Filimonas effusa: one gene and its partner. The protein of the gene in region 2 interacts with the protein of the main gene of each other region in a pairwise test. Links are inferred from orthologs where the notes say so. Each region holds a gene or a part of one and is shown on either strand. Other genes may lie near its edges.

Region 1 (3,350 bases), 1.2 Mb from region 2 along the record:
AGCCGATATAAAGGGAATCGGCAGCAGGATACTGGCATAATCGGGAAGCGTCTCTTATCAGATTTGAGGGAACGAAATCTTCTCCAACAACAGGGGAATTGTTTAACGAAACCGTGAAGTATTCCAGAAGCCCCATATGTATATAGGTAAGCCCTCCGAACTTAATGTTTAATCTATCCTGAAGATACCAGAAGGCCCTGTGTCCCATCTCATGGTAAAACAAAGAAGGCGACGGTTGGCCCCCGGGCTGAATAATGAATTCTTTGGGGGAGGTTAATAACGGTATATCACCATACAAAACACTTATCTCCCTGTAATCCTCCTGGGAATTGAAGTCTATCTTATTTTCAAAAAGCTTATTATAGTATTTTATTGCCTTGTCGATATTATAAGCTGTATACACGGAATAATATGCTTCTGAATGTCGCTTTATTCTCTTACTGAAATCGACTGCAACAGGAGTGCTGTATAGCTTCTTTCTATCAGGATTTTTATCGGGAAAAGAAATGGAATCTAAAATGCTAAATTGGAGGCTTTTAATAAAAGCGCTATTTATCTTCCCGTTCTTTATAATGTCTGCAGGTATCTTCTGGTTGCAGGTTTGACCATTGTTCAGGTAGTCAACCGTAGTAATAGGCTTTTGATACCGGCAACTGGCAAAAGCTAAAACCGGTACCCAGAAAAAAAATCTATTCATATAGCTGCCCCATGGGCTTTTATATAGTTGCAATACTTTTACAAGCCCCAAGGCTTCCGATATTAGGCTATAGCGTAAAAAGCACGCCCAAGCGAGTCGATAATATCCGACGGTAAAAGGCTTTCCATAGAATGAACTTCCGTATCCAGTGCAAGATCTGCCGCCAGCCCATGCAAATACACCCCTAGTAAAGCAGCATAATGAGGCTGTTTGTATTGCGCCATCAGGGCCGTTAAGATGCCGGTAAGCACATCGCCGCTGCCACCGGTGGCCATCCCCGCATTCCCGGTAGTATTGAACCAGCCCTTGCCCTGCCAGGCCACAAGACTATGATGCCCCTTTAATACAATAACCCAGCGATATTGCTTCGAAAGATGAATGGCCTTTTCTATCCGCTTCGATTCATTCTCATGTTCCCCGAATAACCGGTCGAATTCTTTGGGATGAGGAGTTAAGATGCTGTTCTCAGGTATGCGCTCCAGCCAGCCGGCATGCCGGCTGATAATATTTAAAGCATCTGCATCTATGATCATTGGCTGACTGGCGCCCTGCAGTAACTGGTCTACCAGTGTTACGGCAGCCTCGTGTGTGCCCAGTCCCGGGCCAACCCCAAGACAGGCATAAGCGCTCGTAGCCGCAGCAATGCTGGCCACTACCATCGCTTCGGGAACCGCAGTCTGCATAATAATATATCCTTCTTCAGGTATCAGGGTAGTTAATAAACCTATCCCGGATCTTAAACAGGCCCTTGCTGCCAGTACAGCAGCACCCATTTTCCCGTAACTGCCCGCCGCAAGTAAAGCATGGCCATAACTGCCCTTATGCGCAAATTCATGGCGCGGCTCATAAATAGCCAGCAGATCCGGCACAGTGATAAGATGATAAATAGCCTCCTCCGTAGGTTGAAAGCTCTCTTTTAAGCCAATATCCAACACCTGAACACTGCCGGTATAAACAGCATTCTCTGCCAGCATAAAACAGTATTTCTGTATCTGGAAGGTGAGCGTATGTGTTGCCTGAACTATAATATTGCCCTTCGATGAACCTTCCGTGAACATCCCGCTAGGCACATCTACCGAAAATACTCTCACATCGGCATCGTTGATATGCTGAACCAGTTGGGCCGACAAATCCTGGAGTGGCCTGTTTAACCCCGAGCCAAATAAAGCATCTATCACAATATCATCTGCATGTAAAACCGGGAAGGCGCCGGCATGTTCTATAAAGTAGAGCTCATCGGTAATACCGCGTAACCGCTGTAGGTTCGCTTCAAAATCATCAGACCCCCTTGCCCCAAACTCCAGTATGTACACCGACACGTCATACCCTTGCGCCAGTAACTGCCGGGCAATGGCCAAACCATCACCGCCGTTATTGCCCTTTGCACAAAATACTTTTAATATGGAATCACTCCCCGTAAATAAGGTAATATGGTTGGTGCAGGCAAGTGCCGCTTTTTCCATGAGGTCAATGGAGGATATAGGTTCATGGGCAATTGTATAAGCATCCCACTCGTGTATTTGTGCAGCCGTGAGCAGTTTCATGGAACGAATGTACAATTTTGCAACCTCTATTCTTCTAACTTATTATTGTCTTGATGGCCCGAGAATATATCACCAAGTTTCTTCGCCTGGTAGATAGCACGGTTGTACCGGTTGCCCAATACAATGATGGTGGCTGTATCCTGCACCTGGCGCGTGAATACTGTATTGCTGCCATGCCATTTCCCGTTATGATATATAATGGTATCCTGGTTATTGATGAACAGCCGCCAGCCAAGTCCGTAATTATGCATCGACTTGCGCTCGTTGCTTTGTGGCCTAAACGCACTATCCAGCGTCGCAGCATGTACAAAACGATGCTGGTACAATGCCTTGTCCCACAAAAGAAGATCCTGCACAGTACTGTAAATATTTTTATCGCCATAGGTGCAATCCAGGTGATCCATAGCATAAGGAATGTTGCCAATATAAGTAGGTACATATTGACTGGTATCCCGTATCGAAAACACAAAACTGTGGTTCATCCCCAAAGGGGTGAATACACTGTCTTTCATGTATTGCGGATAGGCCATGCCCGTCACTTTTTCTATGATCATCGCCAGCAATACATAATTGGTATTGCAATAATGAAAATTCCGGTTGGGGTTGTTATCGGGCCTCGGACGATTGGTGATCATCCAGTTCAACACATCTTCGTTGGTGGCTTTTACTTTTTTATTCCATCCCTTGTCCAGGAAATACAGGTAATTAGGTAAGCCGCTGCGGTGACTTAACAACATGCGAACAGTAATGCCGGAATACGGAAACGCAGGAAAATAATGCTGTAATGAATCGTCCAGCGATAAACGTCCCTGCTCCCAGAGCTTCAGAACAGTAGTACCGGTAAAGGTCTTGGAAACAGATGCCAGGTGAAAGGGAGTGTTCGCATTAATGGCTTCCTTCGTGCGGGTATTGCTGTAACCCCTGTAGTCCTCATACACAACTACTCCATTCTTGGCTACCAGTATGGCGCCGCTGAAATTATTCCCCAGTATTGCGGGAACAGCCGATTCTATTCTGTGATGATAATAATTAACCTGGCCTGGTGTCAGCGGTGCAAACGTAAAATCACTCGGCTCATTCGCAATTCCGCCCAGCAGGGAGGCATTTTT
Region 2 (3,481 bases):
CCGGTAGATAGTACCATCAAGCATGGTAACGATCTCTTCTATTGTTGACAAGTGTTTTGTAAACTCCTGGGCCGGCGCCTTATGACAGTTCACCACGGGCTGCCCATTTTCTTTTAGCTTATAAACAAAAGAAGACCCCAGTGTAATAAGCAACCAGTCGGCCTGCTTCAGGAAATCGTGCGCCTGCTGCTGCGATTCATTGATAGCTGCCAACGCCTGTCCTGCAGAAGGATGTGAAAAGCGGCTATGGTGCATCCAGCTATGCCAGGCCTCATTCAATTCAAATAAGTCACCGGCAGCGTATTGCTTATTTTCCATATAAGCCACAAGGCTATTGCACACACCTATAGGATCGAACAGAATACCGCTGGGATTCTGCAGCACATTAAACTTTGCCTCTTCCAGGTTACGACCAATATGCTCGGTAAAACAAGAACCAATCAACAGGAGTTTATCCTGGTGTGTGATCAGCGGATCTAATGGTTTAATACGAATAGGCACCTGGAAATCCATATAAAACTTGCGATATAATTATTGATTTACAAAAACACCTGCCGCCATTTGGAGGCTATCGGACAATGCCTGTGTATTCAAAGGCAATTGTATTCCTTTAAAATGAAAGTAATCGATCATTTGCTCGGTGGCCATATTACCCACCAATTCATCCTGGGCCATAGGACAACCGCCAATACCTTTAAGCGCTCCGTCAAACCTATGGCAGCCGGCTGTTACAGCGGCTTCCAGTTTCTCCTGCCAATTGGCCGGCGTACTATGCAAATGCGCCCCAAAACTTACTGCCGGGTAACGCGGAATAACTGTTCGCAAAGCAGTGTTTATCTGCTCCGGAGTAGCCAGCCCCACTGTATCGGCAAGAGAGATCACAGTTATCTGTCTGGCAGCCATCTGATCGGCCCAATACAGCAGGATCTCCTCGTTATATACATCGCCATAAGGATTACCAAATCCCATACTCAGGTATACTACCAATGTTTTATTATGGCGAACACATAAGTCCTGGATGGCGTCTACCCTGGCAACACTTTCTTCTATGGAACTGTTTGTATTCCGTTGCTGAAACGTGGGCGAGATAGAAAAAGGAAAACCCAGCAGCGAAACCTTATCATAAGTTACTGCTTCTTCCGCCCCTCTCAGGTTGGCAACGATTGTGAGCAGCTTTGATGTGGTACCGCTCATATCCAGCGCATCCAGCACCTGCCTGGTATCGGACATCTGGGGTATGGCCTTGGGAGAAACAAAACTGCCGCAGTCGATGATATCAAAACCTACTTTCAGTAACTGAGCGAGATAAGCCAGTTTCTTTTCCGTAGGAATGAAATGTGGCCATCCCTGCATGGCGTCGCGGGGGCATTCTGTTATGATCACAGGTTCTGAGTGGTTCATGGTGTTGTTTTGATACGTTGCCTCACGGCCTCATACAGAATGATACCGGCAGCAACAGAAACATTAAATGAATCGAAGTCTCCTTTCATAGGTATGGTAAAATGAGCATCGGCGGCTTTGGACATAAAAGGCTGTACGCCCTTTTCTTCATTGCCCATGATAATACAACCGGGAATGGTAAGATCCAGTTCGAACAATTGCTTTTCAGCTTTCATTTCACTGGTAAACACCTGTATACCATTCAGATGAAGCGTATCAACCGCTTTCAGCAGGCTGTTTACACGGCAAACCTGCACCAGTTCCAATGCACCGGCACTGCTTTTCATTGCCTCTTCGTTGAGTGCGCCAACCCCTTTATCGGGAATGATCAAAGCCTGGGCGCCACAACAAACGGCACTGCGCGCAATGGCGCCAATGTTACGCACATCGGTAACGCCATCGAGCATTACAAAAAGCGGCGTCTCCCCTTTTTCCACTACCCAGTCGATCACCTGCTGCAGATCGTGATAAAATACAGCAGCCTTAAAGGCAATAACACCCTGGTGCTGGATATTGGTAAGACTATTCAGCTTTTCATTGGGAACATATTGAACCGGAACATTGTTATCCTTGGCAAGCTGCCTGATCTCGTTAATCACATCTCCTGAAGCATTTTTGAACATCAGGACCTTGTCTATCGTCTGACCGGAACGCAGCGCTTCAACAACGGGGTTACGGCCTGTAATAATATTTTTCTTAGAATGGAACATAATAGGCTGCGAAGGTAATCAATCCCCCGCATCTTCTGCCAAAGCTGCAATTAGCCCTGTTGCGGGCAGGTCTACCAAAGATAGGTAGCCGCCGCACCCGCAGGCAGCGACAAGGCATATTTGAAATCGCCCATTTTGGCATAGAAAGACTGTGGCCTGCTACTACTGTTAAACGCGATCAGCACCCTTTTGCCGGCAGGAGTCACGAAAGCCACGTTAGGCAAATCCGGCAGCAGGTTAGAACCAATGCGTCTGGAACCCGGTCGTACCCATTTGGCACCATGCGCCATAATATAGTAGGCGGGATTACGCACAACATTATCACCATCGATCGTTACCGCTCCCAGGCAACGGTCGCATCCTCCCCTATCGGTATGCGGTTTGTATTGCGGGTCGGAGGCCAGATTCCATTCGAGCACATTTTTACACCAGTTACGCGAAGCGCCGATGGTAAGCTGCCGGATATGAAAAGCAAGATCTTCCTGCATATTGCCGGGCGCGCCCAGCCATTGTTCCGTGAAATAAAGGTTCTTATCCGGATGCGCTTCATGTACTTTAGACAACGCATCGATGGTACCGCCATACAAATGAAAAGCCGAGCCATCGATATATTTTTTTGCTTCGGGGTCATTAAGAATGGAAATAGGATAGTCGGGTCTGTCGGCATTATGATCGTAGATAATGATCCTGGTACGCAGTCCTGCTTTGCTGAATGCGGGCCCCAGGTGATTTTTTACAAAATCAGCCTGATCGGGGGCCAGCATCAGCATACTCGGGTTATTACCCGGGTGCAGGGGTTCGTTCTGAACGGTAAGTGCGTCCAGCGTTACCCCTTCCTGCTGCATCTCATGAATATACCTCGTTAAATATTTTGCATAAACACCGGCATATTGCGGCAACAGGCTGCCGCCCCTGGTATCGCCTGTCGTTTTCATCCAGGCGGGGGGCGACCAGGGGGAGCCCATTATTTTGATATGCGGATTCACCGCCAGTATTTCTTTCAACATAGGCAGCAGATAGCGCCTGTCGGGGTCGAGACTAAAACGGGCCAATGCCGTATCGGTTTGTCCTGCGGGCAGATCGTTATAGCTAAAAGGCTTTTCATCGAGGTCCGATGCGCCCACACTAATACGCAGATAACTGATGCCTATATTGGCACCTGAGGTATCGAACAACTCCTTCAGCAACGCTGCCCTGGCAGCGGGCTGCATGCGGCTTAACGCCAAAGCGCTGCCACCCGTAAGCGTACACCCGAAACCATCCATTTCCTGGAACTGTTCTGCCTCATTCAGCTCAATTACGGGCAGCCCGTCTGTAGCAACCGGCGCCAC

What was found. The genes of interacting proteins can lie anywhere in the genome.
Region 1: the proteins of rlmB (region 2) and ESB13_RS05370 interact in binary tests that used the Escherichia coli proteins (3 or more experiments, as listed by UniProt). The link is inferred for Filimonas effusa from one-to-one orthologs.

What each region holds. Positions count from the first base shown.
Region 1 is NZ_SDHZ01000001.1:1,469,901-1,473,250, reverse strand. The notes cover bases 1-2,998. They hold ESB13_RS05370 (NAD(P)H-hydrate dehydratase), read right to left. Parts: upstream 2,242-2,998; coding sequence 760-2,241; downstream 1-759. Other genes in these bases: ESB13_RS05365 (serine hydrolase domain-containing protein), read right to left, coding at 2,268-2,998; ESB13_RS05375 (hypothetical protein), read right to left, coding at 1-697. Outside these bases: more of ESB13_RS05365, read right to left, coding at 2,999-3,350. UniProt on the Escherichia coli protein: Bifunctional enzyme that catalyzes the epimerization of the S- and R-forms of NAD(P)HX and the dehydration of the S-form of NAD(P)HX at the expense of ADP, which is converted to AMP.
Region 2 is NZ_SDHZ01000001.1:253,752-257,232, reverse strand. Bases 275-3,050 are described here. They hold rlmB (23S rRNA (guanosine(2251)-2'-O)-methyltransferase RlmB), read right to left. Parts: upstream 2,151-3,050; coding sequence 1,398-2,150; downstream 275-1,397. Other genes in these bases: ESB13_RS00990 (glycoside hydrolase family 30 protein), read right to left, coding at 2,222-3,050; ESB13_RS01000 (hydroxymethylglutaryl-CoA lyase), read right to left, coding at 532-1,401; ESB13_RS01005 (GSCFA domain-containing protein), read right to left, coding at 275-513. Also shown: more of ESB13_RS01005, read right to left, coding at 1-274; more of ESB13_RS00990, read right to left, coding at 3,051-3,481. UniProt on the Escherichia coli protein: Specifically methylates the ribose of guanosine 2251 in 23S rRNA.